Regions from separate parts of the Allobosea sp. 10L422 genome, predicted to be linked through region 2. Evidence: riboswitches for the same ligand, from Rfam matches in the RefSeq annotation. Region 2 holds a riboswitch; each other region holds the start of a gene.
The links. Region 2 has a riboswitch for cobalamin ahead of AC1DEZ_RS12270 (ABC transporter substrate-binding protein). Riboswitches for the same ligand answer to the same signal wherever they lie in the genome.
Positions count from the first base shown of each region.

Region 1 (7,953 bases), on a different contig from region 2:
CATCACTGTCGGAGGCCTCGGCGTCGGCGGCATCGGCGCATCGAAGCTGACGGCGAACGGAACCGTCTATGGGCTGACCCGGCTCGACGACTTCCCGGGCGCCTATCTCCAGCTGCGTGAAGGCTGGGCGCTTGGCGGCCAGGGGCGCGGCACGCTCTGGCTGCGAAACGACAAGGGCGTGACCCTGAAGCTGGCCACCCGCCGCAAGGGGCTGCAGCTTTCGCTGGGCGCGGACGGCGTGCTGATCGGCTTCAAATAACGAGAAAACCCGCGCAGATCAGGGTCTGCGCGGGCCGACTTCCCGGATCGACCTCCGCACCGAATGCGGGGTGGCCGGGCGTCCTCGCCTCGGCCTCGTCGGCGGTCTTCCTCAGCCCTGAGCCGGTGCCGGCGCCGCGGGAGCGCGCACCAGCGGCACCATCTGGTCGCCCCAGTTGCCGCTGCCGTCATGAAAGCGGGAGGCGCGCACCAGCTCGATCGAAATGCCCGCCTCGACCGCGCGTTGGACGGCCTCATTGAGGCGGTGAACCGCATCCGCAAGGCGGTGGATGGCGCGATCCTCGGTGGAAAGTTCGGCCTTCGGGACGATCTTGAATTCCGGCTGGGACATGACGGCCTCCCTCTGGTTGATGGGGCAGAAGCCGGCGCGGGAGCGCGCCGGCCGATTGGATCAGGCGGCGGCGAACTGGTTCATGGTGTTGGCGTGGCCGCCCGCCTTCAGCGCGCGCTCGCCGGCGACCATTTCCTTGAAGCTGTCGCCGAGATCGGAGCCGACTTCGTGCTGGTGCTTCACCGCCGAGATCCCGCGCCGGATTTCCTCGCGCTGGACGGTGTTGACATAGGCCTTCATCCGGTCCGCCCCGAAATAGCCGCGGGAGAGCTCGTCGACGCTCTTCGCGGTGAGGTGGAAGGTCGGCAGCGTGATCAGGTTGTGGAAGACGCCGGCCTCGGCCGAGATATCGACCTGGAAGCGGGCGAGCCTTTCATCGGCCTCGCGCCCCAGTTCGCTGTCGTCGAAATCGGGGCCCATCAGCGCATTGTTGTCCGGGTAGTCCCCGGCCTTGATGCGATCGTCCTTCAGCCACTCGGCCCGGACCTGCTTGCGCAGGTTCAGCGTCCAGTTGAAGGAAGGCGAGTTGTTGTAGGCGAGCTTGGCGCTCGGTGCCGCCTTGCGGATCTCGGCCACCATCGAGGCGATCTCGTTGACGTTGGGCGTGTCGGTCTCGATCCAGAGCAGGTCGGCTCCGCCGTCGTTGATGAAGGCGATGCAGTCCTCGATGACGCGCGCGCGCCCCGAGCCTTCCTGGAACTGGAACAGGCCGTTGGGCAGCCGTGCCGGCTTGACGAGCTTGCCGTCCTTCCAGAGCGCGACGTCGCCGTCGCGCAGCGGCGCCTCGGCCGTCACCGGCTCGGTCTTGAGCCATTTCATATACTCCGCCGCGAGGTCGCCCGGCTGCTGGCTGACCGGGATCTTCTGGGTGAGGCCGGCGCCGAGACTGTCGGTGCGGGCGACGACGACGCCGTCGGTCACGCCGAGCTCCTCGAAGGCGAGGCGGCAGGCGCGCAGCTTCTCGATGAAGTCCTCGCGCGGCACCGTGACCTTGCCGTCCTGATGGCCGCACTGCTTGGCGTCGGAGACCTGGTTCTCGATCTGCAGGCATGAGGCCCCGGCCCTGATCAGCTCTTTCGCGAGCAGATAGGTCGCATGCTCGTTGCCGAAGCCGGCATCGATATCGGCGATGATCGGCACGACATGGGTCTCGAACGCGTCGATGGCCGCGATCGCCTCGGCCTCGGCCTTGGCGTCGCCCGCCTCCCGCGCCGTCTTCAGCGCACGGAACAGGTCGTTCAGCGCGACCTCGTCGGCCTGGCGCAGCGAGACATAGATCTCCTCGATCAGGTCGGCGACCGCCGTCTTCTCATGCATGGATTGGTCCGGCAGGTGGCCGAAGCGGTTGCGCAGGCCGGCGATCATCCAGCCGGAGAGATAGACATACGCGCCCTTGGCCGTGCCGCGCAGCCGCTTGACCGACTTGATCATCTGCTGGGCGTGGAATCCCGACCAGCAGCCAAGCGATTGCGTGAATTGCGATGGGTCGGCGTCGTAGATCGCCATGTCGCGGCGAACCACGCTCGCCATGGCGCGGGCGATGTCGAGATGCGTGTCGAAGCTGTTCTGCTGCCGCAACTGCACGATGTCATCCACCGCGACGCCGCCGGGGCCGAAGCCGGAGGGATAGCGGGCGAGAAGCTCGGCCCTCAGTTCCGAATAGGTTTTGCGCGGAGCCGCCTGCGCCTTGGCGGCGGTGTTCGTCCCGCGATGTCCGGCGACTGGGTCGAAACCGATCACATCCATTGCGAAAGCCCTCTCGTTTGATAAGAATAACTCACACAATATTCGCTATTGCTGCGGCGCAAAATGACTGAAAATGTGAAATAATGCGAATGGCATAGGACGTGTTTGCGAATTTTGCGAATGGAACTTGCCTATGAAGAAGGTCTTTGCGGGCGTCCGCCTCAAGCGCCTGCGCGAAGAGCGCGGCTTGACCCAGCTTGCGCTCGCTCAGGCGCTCGAGGTGTCGCCGAGCTATCTCAACCAGATCGAGAAGAATCTGCGCCCGCTGACCGTCCAGGTGCTGCTGAAGATCAACGCGGTCTTCGGCGTCGACGTCCAGCTCTTCTCGGAAGGGGATGAGGCGCGGATGGTCGCCGACCTGCGCGAGGTCTTCGCCGATCCGGCCAATGGCGATTCCGTGAGTGTCAGCGAGATCCGCGAGGTGGTGGAGAACATGCCCGCGCTCGGCCGGGCGGTCGTCGCGCTGCATCGGCGCTACCGCAACGCGCTGGAGCGGGCCGATGCGATGGCGGGCGAACTCGGGCTCGGCAGCGGCGGCGAGGCGACCTTCCGGGCGCTGATGCCGCATGAGCAGGTGCGGGACTTCTTCTACGCGCACCACAATCATTTTTCCGAACTCGACGAAGCGGCGGAGCGCATCTTCGAAACGGCGGATTTGAAGGTCGGGCAGGTGGCGGAGGGGCTAGCCCGCCGCCTCGATCGCCGGCATGGCGTCCGTATCCAGCTCTCCAATGACATGGCGGGGCAGGCCCAGCGGCGCTATGACCCGAAGGAGCGCCGGCTTCACCTTTCGGCTCTCCTCGATCCCGGACAGCGCGCCTTCCAGATAGCCACGCAGATCGGCTTCCTGGAAATGGAGGAGGCGATAGGGCGGCTGGCCGAGGAGGCTGCGGCCGGGGCGGCGGAGGTGCACGCGCTCGCCCGCATTGGCCTCGCCAATCACTTCGCCGCGGCGCTGCTCATGCCCTATCGCACCTTCCTCGATGCAGCGGAGGCCGAGCGCTACGATATCGACCGCCTCGCCCGGCGTTTCGGCGTCGGCTTCGAATCCGTCTGCCACCGCCTGTCGTCGCTGCAGCGGCCGGGGGCGCCGGGCGTGCCGTTCTTTTTTGTCCGGGTCGACCGGGCCGGCAATATCTCCAAGCGGCAATCCGCGACCGATTTCCACTTCTCGCGGGTAGGCGGAACCTGTCCGCTCTGGAACGTCTACGAAGCCTTCGCGCAGCCCGGGCGCATTCTGACGCAGACTGCGCAGATGCCGGACGGGCGGACCTATCTCTGGATCGCCCGCACCGTGAACGACGCGGTTGGCGGCTACGGCGACATCGGCAAGACCTTCTCGATCGGGCTTGGCTGCGATATCCGCCATGCGAGCCGCCTCGTCTATTCGAAGGGCCTCGATCTGGGCGACCCGAGCGCGGCGACGCCGATCGGCGCCGGCTGCAAGGTCTGCGAACGCTCGAACTGCCCGCAGCGGGCTTTCCCGCCGATCGGCAAGCCGCTCGCCATCGACGAGCGCATGCACGGCTTCGTGCCGTACAACGCCGTGTAAGGCCTTTCATACTGGGCGTGGCGAGGCCTTGGGCTCGCGTTGCGGTATGCCTGCCGGGCCGACGGTGGCGATGATCGAAGGCGCCGAATGAAGGGCATAGCGACCTATTGACACCGGAACAGCGTTGGCCACTAGATCTGGTGGTCGATGGTCTCTCGAATCGCAAGATCGAGAGCTAAGAGGGAAGCCGGTGCGAAGCCGGCGCTGCCCCCGCAACTGTAAGCGGCGAGTTCACGTCCACGATTGAGTCACTGAGACCGCAAGGTCTTGGGAAGACGGGACGAGAGCGCTGACCCGCGAGCCAGGAGACCTGCCGCGACACCATGAACGTCCACGGGCGGGGTGTCCCGGTGGTGCGCTTGGCAGGTCGCGGCCTTGTGGTGCCGCGCGCCTTCTCGACGCAACCGCTCTGGCCTTTGCCCCCAACATTTGGGGTTGATGCCATGTCTCTTTCTCTTGAAGCCGAGCGGCCGGTTGCCGTTTCTCCGGCCGCCGATCCTGTGGTGGCCAAGGCCGCGGCTAGCGAACCCGGCTACCAGGTCATTCGCCGCAACGGCGCAGTGACGCCGTTCGACCCTTCGAAAATCTCGGTCGCGCTGACCAAGGCGTTCCTGGCGGTCGAGGGATCGAACGCCGCCGCTTCGCGTCGCATCCACGAAGCCGTCGCGGAAATGACCGACCAGGTCGTCGCCGGGCTGACCCGTCGCGCCGCGAACGGCCGCACCTTCCATATCGAGGACGTCCAGGATCAGGTGGAGCTCGCGCTGATGCGCGGCGAGCACCACAAGGTCGCTCGCGCCTATGTGCTCTATCGTGAGGAACGCGCGCGCGAGCGAGCCAAGGCGCTGTCTGAAGCGAAGCCTGCTAAGTCGGCCGCACCAGCCTTCCGAATGAAGCTGGCCGATGGCGCGATGGTGCCGCTGGATTCTGCTCGCCTCGACAAGGTGGTGCGCGAGGCCTGCGCCGGTCTCGATGGTGTCGCGGCCGAGCCGATCCTGACGGAAACCCGCCGCAACCTCTATGACGGCATTTCGCTCGACGAGCTGGCGCTGGCGCCGATCCTAGCTGCCCGCACGTTGATCGAGAGCGAGCCGAACTACGCCAAGGTCTCGGCCCGCCTGCTGCTCGACAAACTGCGCCGCGAGGCGCTCACCTTCGTCCAGGGTCATACCGAGCAGGCGACGCAGGAAGAGATGGCCGCCGGCTACGGCGACTATTTCGCGGCCTACCTCAAGACCGGCATCGAGAACGAACTGATCGATCCCGAGCTCGGCCGCTTCGACATTGTCCGTATCGCTACGGCGCTGAAGCCGGAGCGCGACCTGCAATTCGACTACCTCGGCTTCCAGACGCTTTACGACCGCTACTTCCTGCATGTCCGTGGCAACCGCTTCGAGCTGCCGCAGGCCTTCTTTATGCGCGTCGCCATGGGCCTCGCCATCCGCGAGATCGACCGGGAAGCGCGGGCGATCGAGTTCTACGACCTGCTGTCGTCCTTCGATTTCATGGCCTCGACGCCGACCCTGTTCAATTCGGGCACGCTGCGTCCGCAACTCTCCTCCTGCTTCCTGACCACGGTCGCCGACGACCTCGACGGCATCTTCAAGGCAGTGAAGGACAACGCCCTGCTCGCCAAATATTCCGGCGGGCTCGGCAATGACTGGACGCCGGTGCGGGGCTTGGGCGCCCATATCAAGGGCACCAATGGCGAGAGCCAGGGCGTCGTACCGTTCCTCAAGGTTGCCAACGATACAGCCATCGCGGTCAACCAGGGCGGCAAGCGCAAGGGCGCGGTCTGCGCCTATCTCGAGACCTGGCATGTCGATATCGAGGAGTTCCTCGACCTCCGCAAGAACACCGGCGACGACCGCCGCCGCACCCATGACATGAACACGGCGAACTGGATTCCCGACCTGTTCATGCAGCGCGTCGAGGCGGGCGGCGACTGGACGCTGTTCTCGCCCGACGAGGTGCCGGACCTGCACGATCTCTATGGCAAGCCGTTCCGGGAAGCCTACGAGACCTATGAGGCGAAGGCCGCCCGCGGCGAGCTGCGTGTCCATAAGAAGTTGAAGGCCGTCGATCTCTGGCGACGCATGCTGACCATGCTGTTCGAGACCGGCCATCCCTGGATCACCTTCAAGGACGCCTGCAATCTCCGCTCACCACAGCAACATGCCGGAGTGGTGCATTCATCCAATCTTTGCACCGAGATCACCCTCAACACCTCGGCCGACGAGGTCGCGGTCTGCAATCTCGGCTCGGTCAATCTCGCCGCCCACGTCGGCCCCGACGGGCTCGACCAGGCTCGGCTGGCGCGGACCGTGAAGACGGCGATGCGCATGCTCGACAACGTCGTCGACATCAATTTCTACACGATCCCGGAAGCGCGCCGCTCGAACCTGCGCCACCGTCCGGTTGGGCTCGGCATCATGGGCTTCCAGGACGCGCTCCAGACGCTGCGCCTGCCGACGGCGTCGGAGGAGGCCGTCGCCTTCGCCGATACGTCAATGGAGGCGATCAGCTTTCATGCGATCTCGGCCTCGGTCGATCTTGCCGCCGAGCGCGGCCGCTACCCGAGCTTCGAGGGTTCGCTCTGGTCGAAGGGCATCTTGCCGATCGACTCGCTCGACATCCTCTCGGAAGCCCGCGATCGCGATGCCGAGCTGGATCGCTCGGCGACGCTGGACTGGCAGGGCCTGCGCGAGCGGGTGAAGACCACCGGCATGCGCAACTCGAACACGATGGCGATCGCGCCGACCGCGACGATCTCGAACATCGTCGGCGTCTCGCAGTCGATCGAGCCGTCCTACAGCCAGCTCTACGTCAAGGCGAACATGTCGGGCGACTTCACCGTGGTGAATGCCGGGCTCGTCCATGACCTGAAGGCGAGGGGGCTCTGGGACGAGGTGATGGTCTCGGACCTCAAATACTACGACGGCAAGGTCAGCCAGATCGACCGCGTCCCGGCGGACCTGAAGGCGCTCTACGCGACCTCCTTCGAAATCCCGACCGAGTGGCTAATCCGCGCCGCCGCCCGACGCCAGAAATGGATCGACCAGGGCCAATCGCTGAACCTCTACATGGCGCAGCCCTCCGGCCGGAAGCTCGACGAGGCCTATCGGCTGGCGTGGCGGCTGGGCCTGAAGACGACCTATTACCTGCGGGCGCTGTCGGCGACCCACGTCGAGAAGTCGACGCTGAAGGGCACCGACGGCAAGCTCAATGCGGTCTCGGCCACCGTGCCGGTCGCTGCCAAGGCCGCCGCGCCAATCATCATCGACATCCCGCTGGAAAACGGCGTGGCCGTGCCAAACGCCTGTTCGATCGACGATCCGACCTGCGAAGCTTGCCAGTAACGGCCGCCTTCATCGCAATCCGCGTCATCCTCGGGCGAAGCGAAGCGCAGACCCGAGAATCTCCGGCAGGACGAGGCGCTAGAGCCTCCTCGGCAAGAGATGCTCGGGTCAAGCCCGAGCATGACGCCCCGCACTCCATTGAACGGAACATCCCATGCTCGACTGGTCCGACACCAAGCCGGCGGCCCCGGCCAATCCCGCCATCCTGACCAACCCATCGCCTGTCGTCGATGCCACCGGCCTCGGCGAGATCGACCGCAACGGCGGACGCGTCACGGTCGACGACAAGCGCATGATCAACGCGCGCGCCGACGTGAACCAGCTCCTGCCGCTCAAGTACAAATGGGCCTGGGAGAAGTACCTCTCCGGCTGCAACAACCACTGGATGCCGACCGAGGTCTCGATGCAGGCCGACATCGCGCTGTGGAAGTCGAAGGACGGGCTCAGCGAGGACGAGCGGCGCATGCTCAAGCGCAATCTCGGCTTCTTCGCGGCGTCCGAGAGCCTCGTCGCCAACAACATCGTGCTGGCGATCTACCGCCACCTGACCAACCCGGAGTGCCGGCAGTACCTGCTGCGCCAGGCCTTCGAGGAGGCGATCCACACCCACACCTTCCAGTACATCGTCGAGAGTCTCGGCTTCGACGAGGGCGAACTGTTCAACATGTATCGCGAGGTGCCCTCGA
Region 1 is NZ_JBFTJI010000008.1:53,577-61,529, reverse strand. Features, by position in the region: gene AC1DEZ_RS16730 (hypothetical protein) at 1-259, shown strand, start outside; gene AC1DEZ_RS16725 (hypothetical protein) at 371-610, opposite strand; gene AC1DEZ_RS16720 (isocitrate lyase) at 671-2,356, opposite strand; gene AC1DEZ_RS16715 (short-chain fatty acyl-CoA regulator family protein) at 2,490-3,908, shown strand; cobalamin riboswitch at 4,039-4,240, shown strand; gene AC1DEZ_RS16710 (ribonucleoside-diphosphate reductase subunit alpha) at 4,352-7,267, shown strand; gene AC1DEZ_RS16705 (ribonucleotide-diphosphate reductase subunit beta) at 7,422-7,953, shown strand, end outside.
Region 1: it holds a riboswitch for cobalamin, as region 2 does, so the genes downstream of both, AC1DEZ_RS16710 (ribonucleoside-diphosphate reductase subunit alpha) here and AC1DEZ_RS12270 (ABC transporter substrate-binding protein) in region 2, are expected to answer to the same signal.

Region 2 (7,953 bases):
TTGTCGGTCATCAGGAATGGGATGCGGTTGGCGCCGGTGATCTGCTGCATCTCCAGCTTCACACCGAGACCTTTGGCGACCATTTCGGCCATCTCGATGTCGAAGCCGATCGGCTTGCGGTCGGCATCCTGGGCGCCGAAGGGCGGCGCGTCGAGCGGTACACCGATGCGCACCACGCCCTTGGACAGGATGTCCTGAAGCTTGTCGGCCTTGGCCTCCGCCGCACCGAAGGCTGCGACCGCCAGGGCGGCTAAACCTGCGAACAATGAACGCATCGTCTTTTCTCCCCTCGTTGATGTCGGTTTTTGGTTCCGCCTCAGTGCAGGACAGCGCTGAGGAAGGTCTGGAGTTCCGGCGTCTTCGGCTCAGCCAGCACGGCAGCGGCCGGGCCCTGCTCGTGGATACGCCCCTCATGCATGAAGACGACGCGCGAGCCGAAGCGGCGGGCGAAACCCATTTCATGCGTCACCAGGATCATGGTCATGCCTTCCTGCGCGACGGATTCGAGGACCTTGAGCACCTCGCCGGTCAGTTCGGGATCGAGGGCGGAGGTGACCTCGTCGAACAGCATCAGCTTCGGCCGCATGGCGAGCGAGCGAGCGATGGCGACGCGCTGCTGCTGGCCGCCGGAAAGCTGCGAGGGATAGGCGTCGAGCTTGTCGGCAAGACCGACACGGGCAAGCACCTCGCGCGCCACCTCGCGGGCGGCCTGCGGCGCCTGCTTCTTCACCACCCGTGGCGCCAAGGTGATGTTGTCGCAGACCGAGAGATGCGGGAACAGGTTGAAGCTCTGGAAGACGATGCCGACCTCCTGGCGCAGCTTGCGCAGATTGGTCTTGGGATCGTTGACTTGCGTGCCGTCGACACGGATGACGCCGGCCTGCACCGGCTCCAGCCCGTTGATGCAGCGGAGCATCGTGCTCTTGCCCGAGCCGGAGCGGCCGATCACGGCGATGATCTCGCCCTTGGCGACGTCGAGCGTCACATCCTTCAGCACCTGGACGGCACCGTAACTCTTGTTGATCCCATGGATTTCAACGAGCGACATCGAGCTTCCGCTCGATCGAGCGGCTCCATTGCGTGAGGGGGAAGCACATCGCGAAATAGATCGCGGCGACGGTGATGTAGACGGCGAAGGGCTTGTAGGTGCCGGCCGCCGTGAGCTGTCCTTCGCGGGTGATCTCGACAAAGCCGATCACCGCGGCGAGCGAGGTGTTCTTGATCAGCTGGACGAGGAAACCGACCGTCGGCGGGATCGCCACCCGGACCGATTGCGGCACGATGATGTAGCGCAGCTGCTCCCAGAGCGAGAGCCCGAGCGAGGCACCGGCCTCCCACTGCGTCTTCGCAATCGAGACCAGTGCGCCGCGCCAGATCTCACCCAGGAAGGCGCTGCCATAGACCGAAAAGGCGGTCGCGGCGGCAATCCACGGATTGACCGAGATGCCGATCAGCGGCAAGCCGAAGAAGATCACGAACAGCCAGACCAGCAGCGGCGTGCCCTGGACGATGTGGATATAGGCCGCCGAAACCCAGCGCAGCGGCGCGAAGGGCAGGATGCGGGCGATGGCGATGAGGATGCCGATCAGCGAGGCGCCGATGAAGGCGGTGACGGTGAGCGCCAGCGTCCAGCGCGCCGCCGCGATCAGATACATCACATCGATGAGGCCGAATTCGCGGATCATCGCCTGACGAACGCCCAGTAGTAGATGCCCGCGAACAGGCCGCGGAAGGCAATCGCGAGCCCGAGATAGAGCACGCCGATGACGGTGTAGACCTCGAAGTCGCGGAAGGTGCGCGACTGCACGATCGAGGCCGCATGGAAGAGGTCCTCGACCGAGATCTGCGAGACGACGCTGGTCGCCAGCATCAGCAGCACGAACTGGCTGGCGAGCGCCGGGAACATCGCCTTCAGCGCCGGAAACATCACGACATAGCGGAAAACCTGCAGGCCGGAGAGACCGAGCGAATGGCCGGCTTCGACCTGCGCCTTGGGCACGGCCTCGAGCCCGGCGCGGACGATCTCGGTGGTATAGGCGCCGAGATTGACGACGAGCGCGATGATCGCGGCGGTGAAACCGTCGAGCCTCAGGCCGAAGCTGGGCAGGCCGAAGAAGATCAGGAAGAGCTGCACCAGCAGCGGCGTGTTGCGGATGATTTCGACATAGCTGCCGACGATCCGGCGCAGCCAGGCCGGGCCATAGACGCGGGCCGCCGCGCAGGCGATGCCGATGACGAGGCCGCCGATCATCGCCGCCGCCGAGAGGAGCAGCGTGACCCAGACGCCGGCGAGGATCGATTCCCAGGCCGCGAAAACATCGCGGAACTGCAGGCCATATTTCATGCCCGGCCGCCTTGCGGCTGTCTCGCAGCGTTGTTCGAACGCGCGATATGATCAGGCCACCGCACCATCCGCCTCCCCTTTACGAGGAGGCTAGGTTCGTTTCTTATTTGATGTCAAGCTTCATATATGAAACAGGAAGATATGAGCGACCTGCCCGACTCCGAGAACGGAGACAAAAGTTCCTACGCGGCGCCCGCGCTGGAGAAGGGGCTCGACATCCTCGAGCTCCTCGCCGAGGCGGGCGAGCCGCTCTCGACGCGTGAGATCGCCGAGCGCCTCGCCCGCTCGAAAAGCGAGATCTTCCGCATGGTCTTCGTGCTGCAGCAGCGCGGCTATCTCGCCCGCGAGGCCGGCACCGACCGCCTCGCCCTGTCACGCCGATTGTTCGACCTCGGCATCCGCACGCCGGGCGGGCGCCAGCTCACCTCGATCGTACTGCCGCTGATGGAGCGCTTCAGCGAGGATAGCGGGCAGGCCGCGCATCTCGTCGTGCTGAGCCGGGCGCAGACCGTGGTGCTCGCGACCACCTCCGGCCATCTCGACGCCAGCGTCATCGTGCGGCCGGGCTATGGAAGGCCGGCGCTCGACGCGAATTCGGGCCTGCTTATCCTCGCCTTCCAGAGCGAGACGCGGCGCCGGCAATTGATGAAGGAGGCCTCCGAGGCCGACCGCGACAAGCTGGAGAGCGACGAGACCAATCGCACCCTCGCGGAAATCCGCGCCACCGGACATCGCGTCGCGCCGAGCCGCGACATCATGGCGGTGACCGACATCGCCTGCCCGGTGATCGGCCCGAGCGGTCATGCCGAAGCGGCGATCCTCGTGCCCTGCCTGCAGCGGCACGGCATCGCGACCGATGAAGCGGCGATCCTGCTCGCGCTCAAGGCCTCCTGCCGGGAGGCGGGTTCGCAGCTCTCGCTCTGAGAAAGTCCCAATCGAGAACGCCGTTGCGACCAGCGCGAGAGGCCTTGACGGTCGCAGTCTTCGGGTGATCCCCTCCTGCCGAAACAATGGGCTTCGCGTGGCTGTCGACAGCACCGATTCCCGGTCGCCGCAGTTCAAACCATCAGGAGATCGTCATGGAGATCATGCGCGCGGGCTCGCGCCCATCCGGAAAAGGACCGGCCGACTGGTTCACCGGATCGGTCCGGATCGACCCGCTCTTCAATCCGCATGCGCCGGAGCGCGTGCAGGGCGCGAGCGTCACCTTCGAGCCGGGGGCGCGGACGGCCTGGCATACGCATCCCCTCGGCCAGACGCTGATCGTCGTCAGCGGGGTCGGCCGGGTGCAGCGCTGGGGCGGTCCGATCGAGGAGATCCGGCCCGGCGACGTTGTCTGGTTCCCGCCCGGCGAAAAGCACTGGCACGGCGCGGCGCCTTCGACCGGGATGACCCATATCGCCGTTCAGGAAGCCGAGAACGGCAAGGTCGTGGAGTGGCTGGAGCAGGTCTCCGACGACCAGTATGGCGGCTGATGGCCGGCATAGTGGGGCGAAACGATGAAGCCTGAGCTCTCCAGCCTCCTGCGCGAGGCCCGCCACGTTCTGCTCGACACTCCGACGCCGCTTCAGCGGCTGCACCGTTTCGAGGAGAAGCTCGCGCGGCCCGGCATCTACGCCAAGCGCGATGATCTGATGCCAATCGCGCTCGGCGGCAACAAGCTGCGGAGCCTTGAATACTGGCTGGGGGACGCGCTGCGGCAGAAGGCCGATATCCTCCTAGTAGGCGGCGGCGCCAGCTCCAATCTCTGCCGTCTGACGGCCGCGGCGGCTTCGCTCGTCGGGCTCGACTGCCTCGTCCTGCACAATGCGGCCGACACGCAGGAGAACCGCCAGGCCTCCTTCCTCAACCGGCTGTTCGGCGCGGAGTTGCGCTTCCTCGGACCGGTCGATGAAAGCCAGCGCAACGCGGCGCTTGCAGCGGCCGCCGCAGAACTCGCCCGGCAGGGCCGGACGCCCTACATCGTCGGCGATCCCGTGCTGGGCGCGATGGGTTATGTTCGGGCCGCCTTCGAGCTGCATGAGCAGTCGCAAGGTGAAGAAGCCCCGATCAAGCATGTCTTTCTTGCCGGCTCGATGGGGCCGACCGAGGCTGGCTTCCTCTTCGGCAACGCCCTGCTGGGGCACCCCTTCCGCATCCATCTCGTCAGCGTCGAGTATGCGCTGACGGAGCTGGCGGGGCGTGTCCGGGCGATCTACGAGGGCCTGCGGGAGCGGACGGGGCTCGACGTCGACTCGCTGGAGGCCGCGCCCCTGCATTATCACATGGGCTATCTCGGCGACGGCTGGGGCGCCCCGACTCCGGCCTCGGAAGCGGCCATCCTGAGCTTCGCGCGCACCGAGGGCATCCTGATCGAACATGTCTACACCGCGAAGACCTGCGCCTGCTTCCTCGAGCGGGTTGCCGATGGAGGGATTGCCGGCGGCGAGCCCGCTTGCGTGCTCCATACCGGCGGCACCGCCGCGCTCTTCTCGCAATTCAGCCTGTTCCGGACGCTGACCTAACGTCGTATCGCTTGACGGGCTTCGGCGCCGCTCTATGGTGCCGCTCGATCGAGGTTCTCCGGGTCACGCCCGGAGCTAAGAGGGAATTCGGTGAGGCGCTTCCCGCGCCAATGCCGAGGCTGCCCCCGCAACTGTAAGCGGCGAGCCCTCCGTCCATCGTCCACTGGCGCCCTGCGCCGGGAAGGCCGGGCGGATCAGGCGTCGACCCGTGAGCCAGGAGACCTGCCGCGATCGCAAGGCGTCTTTCGGGCGGGGTGTTCCGGAGGGGTGCGCGTCGGCGGCCGGCTCCAGAGCTGCGCCTTCCGGCCGTATCCATCGAAGCTCCCCCGCCTCATCTCGGGGAGCGATGAATTCCATGTCCATGATCTTCGGCCGGGCCGCCGCAAGGGCCGCGACACGCTTGACGCGTCCACGTCGTGCGACCTATGAGAAATGCAACATTGTTACATCTTGTGAACATCGCGCCGAAACCGCCCGGTTTCGCCGACGCGGTGCCCGCGTCAGCCCGGTTGCCCCCATGCGTCCCGCCTTTTCGCTGCTGCCCACCCTTTTCGCCGCCGCAGCCGGCCTTGTCCTGTTCGCCGCGCCGGTCGCCGCAGCGCCGACGCAATACCCGCTGACGCTGGAGAATTGCCGGGAGACCATCACCTTCAACGCACCGCCCAAGCGCGTGGTCGCGATCGGCCAGACCCAGACAGAGATTCTCTACGCGCTCGGCCTCGGAGACCGGGTGGTCGGCACCGCCGTCTGGTTCTCGCCGGTGGCCAAGCCCTATGAGGCCGTCAACGCCAAGGTGAAGCGCCTCGCCGACAATGATCCGAGCTTCGAGGCGGTGGTCGGGCAGGAGCCCGATCTCGTCACCGCGATGTTCGAATGGCATGTCGGGCCGAACGGCATCGTCGGCAAGCGCGACCAGTTCCACAAGGTGAAGGTGCCGACCTATGTCTCGCCGACCGATTGCGTCGGCAAGGACAATTCAGGCCCGGGTGACGGCGTGCGCACGCAGATGTTCTCGATGGAGCTGGTCTATCGCAACATCCGCGAGTTCGGGCAGATCTTCGATGTTTCCGACCGCGCAGAGAAGCTTGTCGCCGAACTGAAGGCGCGCGAGGACAAGGCGGTCGAGTCCGTCGCGAAGCTGAAAGCGCAGGATGTGCCCGTCGTCGTCTGGTTCTCCAGCAAGGACATCAAGGGCGACGGCTTCATGGCCGGTAGGAACGGCGTGCCCGCCTATATCCTGTCCAAGCTCGGGGCGCGCAACATCATCACCACCAATGAGGAATGGCCGCTGGTCGGCTGGGAGAGCATCGCCGCCGCCAACCCGGCCGTAATCGTCACCGTGAAGATGGACCGCCGCCGCTTCCCGGCTGATGACATCGAAAAGAAGCTCGCATTCCTGAAGACCGACCCCGTTGCCAGCAAGCTCGACGCGGTGACGAACAACCGCGTCGTGATCATCGACGTGGGCGCGACCCGCGCGGGGCTCGACACGGTCGATGGGATCGAGACGCTCGCCAAGGCGATCGCCAGCTTCGGCCTCACCCCTTGAGCCACGCCGCCCACGGCCCGAATTGGCCGGCGCGGATCGGCATCGCGCTCCTCTCGCTGGTGGCGCTTACCGTCTCGGTGGCGCTGGCGGTGACGATCGGCGAGATGGCGATCCCGTTCGATGTCGCGCTCAAGGCGCTCGGCAACGGATTGTTCGATCTCGGCCTGCCGGTCGGCGCGATCCAGCAGGGCGTCATCTTCGACTACCGCCTGAGCCGGGCGCTGATGGCGGGGCTATGCGGCGGGGCGCTGGCGCTTTCCGGCGTGATCCTGCAGGCGCTGCTGCGCAACCCGCTGGCCGAGCCCTATATCCTCGGCATCTCGGCCGGCGCCTCCACCGGCGCCGTCGCGGTGCTGATCCTCGGGGTCGGCATCGGCGGCATGGCGGTCAGCCTGTCGACCGGCGCCTTCATCGGCGCCTGCGCGGCGCTTGCCGTCGTCGCGCTGCTAGCGGCGGGGGCCGGCGGCGCGAGCGACCGCGTCATCCTGGCCGGCGTCGCCGCCTCGCAGCTTTTCAACGCCGCGACCGCAACCATCGTGACGACGCTCGCCAGCGCCGAGCAGGCGCGCGGCGTGATGTTCTGGCTGCTGGGCAATTTCGGCGGGGTGCGCTGGCCGGATCTGTGGATCGCGACCCCGGTTGCGCTGATCGGCTTCGGCATCTGCATGCTGCACGCCAAGGCGCTCGATGCCTTCGCGTTCGGCGCCGACGCCGCCGCCTCACTGGGCGTGGCGGTAATGCGCGTGAGGATCGTCCTGTTCGCAACGACCGCCGTGATGACCGCCGCGATGGTCAGCATCGTCGGCACGATCGGCTTCGTCGGCCTCGTCATCCCCCATGCCGCGCGCTTCCTCGTCGGCTCGGGCCATGCCCGGCTGCTGCCGGCCAGCCTCGTCATCGGCGCGATCTTCATGATCCTCGCCGATATCCTCTCGCGCGTGCTGGTGCCGCAGCAGATCCTGCCGATCGGCGTGGTCACCGCGTTGTTCGGCGCACCGGCCTTCGCGCTGATCCTCTACCGCGCCCGGAAGCCCGCATGACGCTCGCGACCCAAGATGTGCGCTGGGGCGCAGCCGGACGGATGATCGTCGACGGCGTGACGCTTCATGCCGCTCCCGGCCGCATCCTCGGCTTGATCGGCCCCAACGGCTCGGGCAAATCGAGCCTGCTCCGGCTGCTCTGCCGATTGCGCAACGTGGCGAGCGGCGTCGTGACGCTCGACGCGCGCGACATCGCCGCCGTGCCACGCCGCGAACTGGCGCGCCGGCTTGCCTTCGTCGAGCAGCAGGCGACGACCGAGGTCCAGCTCTCGGTCTGCGACGTCGTGCGCCTCGGCCGCACGCCGCATCGCGCCGCGCTCGCCTCCTGGGCCGCTGCGGACGAGGCCGCCGTCAACGCGGCGCTCGCCCGCGTCGGGCTCGCCGAGAGGCACGAGCAGCTCTGGCACACGCTATCGGGCGGGGAGCGCCAGCGCGTCCACATCGCCCGGGCGCTGGCGCAGGAGCCGAGCGAGCTCATCCTCGACGAGCCGACCAACCATCTCGACATCCAGCACC
Region 2 is NZ_JBFTJI010000005.1:94,395-102,347, reverse strand. Features, by position in the region: gene AC1DEZ_RS12305 (transporter substrate-binding domain-containing protein) at 1-275, opposite strand, end outside; gene AC1DEZ_RS12300 (amino acid ABC transporter ATP-binding protein) at 317-1,048, opposite strand; gene AC1DEZ_RS12295 (amino acid ABC transporter permease) at 1,035-1,685, opposite strand; gene AC1DEZ_RS12290 (amino acid ABC transporter permease) at 1,682-2,344, opposite strand; gene AC1DEZ_RS12285 (IclR family transcriptional regulator) at 2,471-3,268, shown strand; gene AC1DEZ_RS12280 ((R)-mandelonitrile lyase) at 3,424-3,819, shown strand; gene AC1DEZ_RS12275 (1-aminocyclopropane-1-carboxylate deaminase/D-cysteine desulfhydrase) at 3,844-4,848, shown strand; cobalamin riboswitch at 4,883-5,092, shown strand; gene AC1DEZ_RS12270 (ABC transporter substrate-binding protein) at 5,366-6,397, shown strand; gene AC1DEZ_RS12265 (FecCD family ABC transporter permease) at 6,394-7,437, shown strand; gene AC1DEZ_RS12260 (ABC transporter ATP-binding protein) at 7,434-7,953, shown strand, end outside.

Region 3 (7,953 bases), on a different contig from region 2:
CCTGCCCCGAGCCGGTCTTCGATCGCGCCATGTCCGCCTTTGAGCATGTCGCCGTGATCGGGGCGGAATGCTTCGCCAGCCGCGGCATCGTCTGCCAGAGCTGCGGCGATGCCTGTCCGGAGAGCGCGATCCGCTTTCGTCCGCGGCTCGGCGGGCCGGCCGTGCCGGAGCTGGCTGCCGATCTCTGCAGCGGCTGTGGCGCCTGCATCGCGGGCTGCCCGGCCGGGGCCATCAGCGCCGGAGCGCGCCCGTCGGAGACACCCCATGGCTGAGCCATCGCGCCCGCGCTTCCATCACATTTCGAGCGCCGTCGTCTCGGCCCTGCCGGCGCGTGTCGATGCGGTGCTCGCCCGCATCCGCGAGTTGCCGGAGACCGAGGTCCATCGCGTCGAGAACGGCAAGATCGTGATCGTGCTGGAGGGATCGAGCACCGGCGTGATCGGCGACCGGCTGGCCGCGATCAGCCTGATCGACGGCGTGCTCTCGGCCAACATGGTGTTCGAACAGATCGAAGACCTCGAAACCCTCGACGACCCCGGAGTAACCCCATGACCCTGTCCCGTCGCGAGATGCTGAAGGCGCAGGCGGCTGGCGTCGCCGCGCTTGCCGCCAATATGAGCGTTCCGGCTGATGCCCAGCCGGTCAGCGGCGGCGTCGACACCTTGCAGATCAAATGGTCGAAGGCGCCGTGCCGCTTCTGTGGCACCGGCTGCGGTGTGATGGTCGGCGTCAAGGAAGGCCGCGTCATCGCCACGCACGGCGACATGAAGGCCGACGTCAATCGTGGCCTCAACTGCATCAAGGGCTATTTCCTTTCCAAGATCATGTACGGCAGCGACCGGCTGACCCAGCCGCTGCTGCGCAAGAGGAACGGCGCCTACGCCAAGGACGGCGAGTTCACGCCGGTCTCCTGGGAGGAGGCCTTCGACACCATGGCCGCCAAGGCCAAGGCGACGCTTAAGGCCAAGGGGCCGACCGCGCTCGGCATGTTCGGCTCCGGGCAGTGGACGATCTTCGAGGGCTATGCCGCGACCAAGCTGATGCGGGCCGGCTTCCGCTCCAACAATCTCGACCCGAACGCCCGCCACTGCATGGCCTCGGCCGCCTACGCCTTCATGCGCACCTTCGGCATGGACGAGCCGATGGGCTGCTACGACGATTTCGAGCATGCCGACGCCTTCGTGCTCTGGGGCTCGAACATGGCGGAGATGCACCCGATCCTGTGGACGCGGGTGACGGACCGCCGGCTCGGCCAGCCGCATGTGAAAGTCGCGGTGCTCTCGACCTACACCCACCGCAGCTCGGACCTCGCCGACATTCCGATCGTGTTCAAGCCGGGCACCGATCTGGCGATCCTGAACTACATCGCCAACCACATCATCTCGACGGGCCGGGTGAACAAGGACTTCGTCGGCAAGCACACCACCTTCGTGAAGGGTGCGACCGACATCGGCTATGGCCTGCGGCCCGACGACCCGCGCGAGGTCAAGGCGAAGAAGGCTGCGGATCCCACCGCGACGACGCCGATCGATTTCGAGGCCTATGCCGCCTTCGTCAAGGACTACACGCTGGAGAAGGTCTCAGCCCTCACCGGGGTCGAGCCCGGCTTCCTGGAGCAGCTCGCCGAGCTCTACGCCGATCCCAAGCGCAAGGTCGTCTCGCTCTGGACCATGGGCTTCAACCAGCATGTGCGCGGCGTCTGGGCCAACCAGCTCGTCTACAACCTGCATCTGCTGACGGGGAAGATCTCCGAGCCCGGCAACAGCCCGTTCTCGCTCACCGGCCAGCCCTCGGCCTGCGGCACGGCGCGCGAGGTCGGCACCTTCGCCCATCGCCTGCCGGCCGACATGACCGTGGTCAATCCCGAGCATCGCAAACATGCCGAGGAAATCTGGCGCGTCCCGAACGGGATCATCCCCGAGAAGCCCGGCTATCACGCCGTCGAGCAGGACCGGATGCTCAAGGACGGCAAGCTGAATTTCTACTGGATCCAGGTCAACAACAACCTGCAGGCCGCGCCGAACAGCAGCAACGAAACCTATCCGGGCTACCGCAACCCCGAGAACTTCATCGTCGTCTCCGACGCCTATCCGACGGTGACGGCGCTGGCCGCCGACCTGATCCTGCCGGCGGCGATGTGGGTCGAGAAGGAGGGCGCCTACGGCAATGCCGAGCGGCGCACCCATGTCTGGCACCAGCTCGTGCAGGCGCCGGGCGAGGCGCGTTCGGACCTCTGGCAGCTCATGGAGTTCTCCAAGCGCTTCACCACCGAGGAGGTCTGGCCGGCGGAGATCCTCGACGCCAACCCGAACTATCGCGGCAAGACGCTGTTCGACGTGCTCTATCGCAACGGCAATGTCGACAAGTTCGCGCTCTCCGAGATCAGCCCGGATTACGACAATCAGGAGTCGAAGGATTTCGGCTTCTACGTCCACAAGGGTCTGTTCGAGGAATACGCTACCTTCGGCCGGGGCCACGGCCATGATCTCGGCCCCTATGAGCTCTATCACGAGGTCCGCGGCCTGCGCTGGCCGGTGGTCGACGGCAAGGAGACGCTCTGGCGCTACCGCGAGGGCCTCGACCCCTATGTGAAGCCCGGCAAGGGCATCGACTTCTACGGCAACAAGGACGGCAAGGCCCGCATCATCGCGGTGCCCTACGAGCCGCCGGCCGAGTCGCCCGATGCCGAGTACGATCTCTGGCTGGTCACCGGCCGCGTGCTGGAGCACTGGCATTCCGGCTCGATGACCATGCGCGTGCCGGAGCTCTACAAGGCCTTCCCCGGCGCGCGCTGCTTCATGCACCCGGAGGATGCCCGCAAGCGCGGACTCAACCAGGGCGCCGAGATCACGGTGATCTCGCGCCGCGGCGAGATGCGCACCCGTGTCGAGACGCGCGGGCGTAACCGTATGCCGCCCGGCGTGGTCTTCGTGCCCTGGTTCGACGCCAGCCAGCTCATCAACAAGACGACGCTCGACGCCACCGATCCCATCTCCAAGCAGACGGATTTCAAGAAATGCGCGGTCAAGATCGTACCGGTCTCGGGCTGATGCGCTCGCGGACCTTCCTCGGGGCCGCCATGGCGGCGGGCCTCGTCCTCGCCTTCGGCGCCGCCTTCTCGCAGGAGGGGGCGCCGGTGAAGATCGTGCCGCGGCTGACTGGAACGGCCGACCCGATGGCGCTCGAACGGGTGCCGGCGCTGGGCCGGCCGATCGTCGACGACGTCAGGCGCATGCGGAACTATCCGGAGCAGCCGCCGGTGATCCCGCATTCGATCGACGGCTACCAGCTTACTCTCAACACCAACCGCTGCATGGACTGCCACAAGCGTGAGTTCACCGAGGGCTCGGGCGCGCCGATGATCAGCATCACCCATTTCCAGGATCGCGACGGGCAGGTGCTCTCCGACGTGACGCCGCGGCGCTATTTCTGCACCGCTTGCCATGTCCAGCAGACCGATGTCGCGCCGCTCGTCCAGAACCGGTTCCAGGACGCCAAAGACGTCGGCCGGAAGCCTTAGGCGGGACGGATCATGGCCAGACTCAAATCCTTCTGTCTCTGGTGCTGGAGCGTCGTCGTGCGCTTCTGGCGCATCATCAGCCGGCCGAGCGCCTATCTGCCGCTCGGCTTCCTGACCCTCGGCGGCTTTGTCGGGGGCGTGCTCTTCTGGGGTGGCTTCAACACCGCGCTGGAGATCACCAACACCGAGAAGTTCTGCACCTCCTGCCACGAGATGCGCGACAACGTCTATCAGGAGCTGCAATCGACGGTGCATTTCTCGAACCGCTCGGGCGTGCGCGCGACCTGCCCGGACTGCCATGTGCCGCATAACTGGACGGACAAGATCGCCCGCAAGATGCAGGCCTCCAAGGAGGTCTGGGGCAAGATCTTCGGCACGATCTCGACGCGCGAGAAGTTCCTCAATCACCGGCTCGAGCTCGCCAAGCACGAATGGGCGCGGCTCAAGGCGAACGACTCGCTCGAATGCCGCAACTGCCATTCCTCGGTCGCGATGGACTTCACCAAACAGACGCGCCGTGCGGCCGAGATCCACAGCCGCTTCCTGGTGACCGGCGAGAAGACCTGCATCGACTGCCACAAGGGCATCGCCCATCTGCTGCCGGACATGACCGGCATCGAGCCGGGCTGGAAGGACGCGCCCGAGCTGCAGGGCAAGGGCAGCGCCTCCTGGCACGGGCCTGAATGGGCCGTGCGGACCTATCTGGCGGAGATGGAGAAGCGCTGAATCGACCGGCGCATTCGCGGCAGCCCGCGCCGGGCGTGGCGGTCGCGCGTGTCATCGTCCGGCGCAACGCCGATTGCCATGGCGGCGGAGGCCGTCATGGCAACGCCACGAAAATCGCGCGGGGCGCGGGGCGCGCTCAGCCGCCGATGGCCACCTTGATGCCGCCGAAGGCACCGAGGCCCGGAACCAGGAAGCCGACGGGGTTCTCCCAGCGCTTATCGAAGAGATTGTCGATGCGGCCGAACACGGTGACCTTGTCGGTCGCCTTGTATTCGGCCGCGAGATTGACCAGCGTCGCGCCCTTCGCGTTCATTCGGGCGACCGAGAAGTCGCGATTGCCGTCCACCCAGGAGCCGACGTAGAGCAGCGTCGCCGAGAGCGTGAGCTTGTCGGTCGGCGTCCATGTCGCGGTTGCGCTCGCCTTGTGTCGCGGCCGGCGCAGCAGCTCCTGTCGCGCGATCTCGTCCTTGGCGAGGGTGAAGGTGTAGTCGGCGCGGATGCGGAATTGCGGCGAAATCTCCAGCGCGGCGAAGGCCTCGACGCCCTTGGTTCTGGCCTTTCCGACATTCGCATAGGAATCGAAGGTGGCGTTGGTGACGATCAGGTTGTCGATGTCGTTCTGGAACCACGTCGCACCGAACTGCAGCTTCCGGTCGAAAAGCGGCTGCTCGAAGCCGGCATCCCAGCCGCGGCTTTCTTCCGGATTCAGGTTCGGATTGCCATGGAAATTGAACCCGGGGCGATAGTCGACGAAGAGCTCGTTGAGCGTCGGCGCCTTGAAACCGGTGCCGTAGCTCGCCTTCAGCTTGGTCTCGGTGCCGGGGATGATCAGCGCCGGGGCGATGCGGTAGGTGGTGTGGCCGCCATAGCTGTCGTCGTCGTCGCGTCGGATATTGGCCACCAGAAAGAAGCGGTCCTGGATATTGCCCTGATATTCGAGGAAGCCAGCCTTGTTGCCGTTGGAGGCGACGAGGCCCGTATCCAGGCGCTCGCGCTCGTATTGCAGGCCCATGAGCAGGTTGTGGCCCTTGGCGATCTCGAAATTGCCGCGCCAGTCGAGCTTGGTGCGCTCGCCCAGATTCTCGTTGGGCAGGCCGAGGATGCCGGTCGTTCCGTTCGCCGTCCGCGTTGCCCGGTCCTGGTTGGTGTAGGAGACGCCGAAGGTGTTGACGAAGCGCCCGCCGAACGGGTCCCAGACGACCTCGCCGCGGGTGAAGGCCTGGGCGTAGTTCTGCAGCGAGCGATAGGGCGCAGGCCGGCTCGGGAAGCCGGTGTCGCTGGTGAAACGCAGCTGCCCGTCTTGATAGCGGCCGATCCAGTTGAGTGTCAGCGTGTCGCTGAGCGCAACGCCGACGCGGCCTGAATAGTTGTAATTGTCGAAGGCATTGGGGTTGATGCGCCGGCCCGGCGGGACAAGGTTCGGTGGCGTCACATCGGTCGCGTCCGAGCGGAAGTGGGCGGCGTTGAAGGCGTAGTTGAAGCGGTCGTCGCCGCCGCTGAAGCCCGCAGACTGGTTGAATGTGCCGTGAGAGCCGGCCTCGACGCGTGCCGTTGCCTTTGGTGGACCCTCGCCGCGCTTCGTCGTGATCGAGATCACGCCGCCGAGCGCGTTGGCCCCATAGAGGCCGCTCTGCGGGCCGCGCAGCACCTCGATGCGCTCGATATCGTCCGTCAGCATCGAGCCGAAATCGAAGGAGCGATTGGGAGTCGCGGGGTCGTTGGCCTCGATTCCGTCGATGAGCACCTTGACGTGGTTCGAGTTGGTGCCGCGCATGAAGACCGAGGTCTGCCCGCCCGGCCCGCCGGTCTGCACGATGTTCATGCCGGGCACCGTCGCGAGCGCCTGCGGCAGGGTGCGGCGCTGCTGCTGCTCGATCTCCTTCGCAGTGATGACGGTGACGGAGCTCGCGATCTCGCGCGCCGGGGTCGGCGTCCCCGTGGCGCTGACCACGATCTCGTCGAGCGCGACCGGGCCGGCGTCGCTTTGCGCCAGGGCAGGGGCAGAGCAGGCGAGGGCGAGAAGGGAGGCGGAAAGCAGCAGGCGGCCGCGTCCTGCGGCTGGAGAGAAGACGTTCACGATGGAGACCTCGGGCGGTTGACGTCAGTGGCACGTCACCGCGAACGCGATCTCCCATCGGCCGCGCGGGAGGCGGCAAACAGTCTAATCAGCGATCGGCGCACCCCGTCCGAACGTGTTCGCGTGTGACCACGGTTGACGGCAGGTCTCCTGGCTCGCGGGTCGGTGCCTTCACGCCGCCTTCCCAGGTCCGAGGTCCCAGTGGCGTCTGGCGAAAGGCTCGCCGCTTACAGTTGCGGGGGCAGCCGCGGCATGGGGCAGAAATTCGCCCGCACCGCGTTCCCTTTTGATCCCGTGAAGGAACCGTCGCGGCGACGATTAGGGCGGAAATGCGGCCGCGTCAAACCGGCTTGGCGCTGCAGCGACAGCAGACCACCATCTGCTACAGTCCCCGGCGAGACGGGATCGGGCCAGCCGACGTTCCGGCCGGGGCTGCGCATCTTTGGCCTGAATTCCGGGGAAAGATGGGGCACCGGGACCTCGCTGATGCAGTTGCATCGTTGGTCGCCGGATTGTCGCAAGACTCACTCAGTGTCGTAAGTTCACGCCAGCGGAGACGGCATGGATTATTTCAGGCGCTTCACCTTTCTGTTCGCGACGCCGAATTTCGATGCCGAGGATCTCGAAGGGATCCGCTTCAACCAAATCATCGAGGAGATCGAGCGCTCGGGCTTCGAGGTCGTCAAGGCGCGCAAGCTCGAAGATGCCGAGATCGCGGTCCAGACCGATGCCGCCATCGGCTGCATGGTGGTCGACTGGGGCAAGAAGGGTCTTGAGGGCAAGACTGCCGCGCTGATCAATCTGATGCGCCGGCGCGGCCTCGATTTTCCGATCATCCTGCTCATCCGCCGCAAGCGCTTCGAGGACGTACCGGTCGAGGTGCTCGATTTCATCGACGGCTATATCTTCCTCTCGGAGGAGACCCCGCCCTTCATCGCCAAGAGCCTGATCAGCCGTCTCAAGCAATATGCCGAGACGCTGAAGACGCCGTTCTTCGGCGCGCTCGTCGATTATGCCGAGGAAGGCAACCATCTCTGGACCTGCCCGGGACACAATGGCGGCGTCTTCTACAGCCGTAGCCCGATCGGACGCGTCTTCATGGAGCATCTCGGCGAGGCTGTGTTCCGCGACGACCTCGACAATTCCGTGCTCGATCTCGGCGACCTGCTGACCCATGAGGGGCCGGCCCTGAAGGCGCAGAAGGAAGCGGCGCAAATTTTCGGGGCGGAGAAGACCTATTTCGTCCTGAACGGCACCTCGACCTCCAACAAGGTCGCGCTCGCCGCGCTGGTTTCGGACGGCGACCTCGTGCTGTTCGACCGGAACAACCACAAGGCGGCTCATCACGGCGCGCTGCTGATCGCCGGGGGCATTCCGGTCTATATCCCGACCGCGCGCAACGCCTGGGGGCTGATCGGCCCGATGCTCTGGGAGAGCTTCGACGAGGAGGCGCTGCGCGAGCGCATCCGCACCAATCCGCTTATCAAGGACCCGGACGCCTGGAGGAAGCCGCGCCCGTTCCGGGTCGCAGTGGTGGAACAGTGCACCTATGACGGCACGATCCACAGCGCGCAGATGATCCTCGACCGGATCGGCCACCTCTGCGACTACATCCTCTTCGACGAAGCCT
Region 3 is NZ_JBFTJI010000012.1:27,690-35,642, forward strand. Features, by position in the region: gene napF (ferredoxin-type protein NapF) at 1-272, shown strand, start outside; gene AC1DEZ_RS20965 (chaperone NapD) at 265-552, shown strand; gene napA (periplasmic nitrate reductase subunit alpha) at 549-3,050, shown strand; gene AC1DEZ_RS20975 (nitrate reductase cytochrome c-type subunit) at 3,017-3,520, shown strand; gene AC1DEZ_RS20980 (cytochrome c3 family protein) at 3,533-4,246, shown strand; gene AC1DEZ_RS20985 (TonB-dependent receptor plug domain-containing protein) at 4,383-6,323, opposite strand; cobalamin riboswitch at 6,447-6,646, opposite strand; gene AC1DEZ_RS20990 (Orn/Lys/Arg family decarboxylase) at 6,885-7,953, shown strand, end outside.
Region 3: it holds a riboswitch for cobalamin, as region 2 does, so the genes downstream of both, AC1DEZ_RS20985 (TonB-dependent receptor plug domain-containing protein) here and AC1DEZ_RS12270 (ABC transporter substrate-binding protein) in region 2, are expected to answer to the same signal.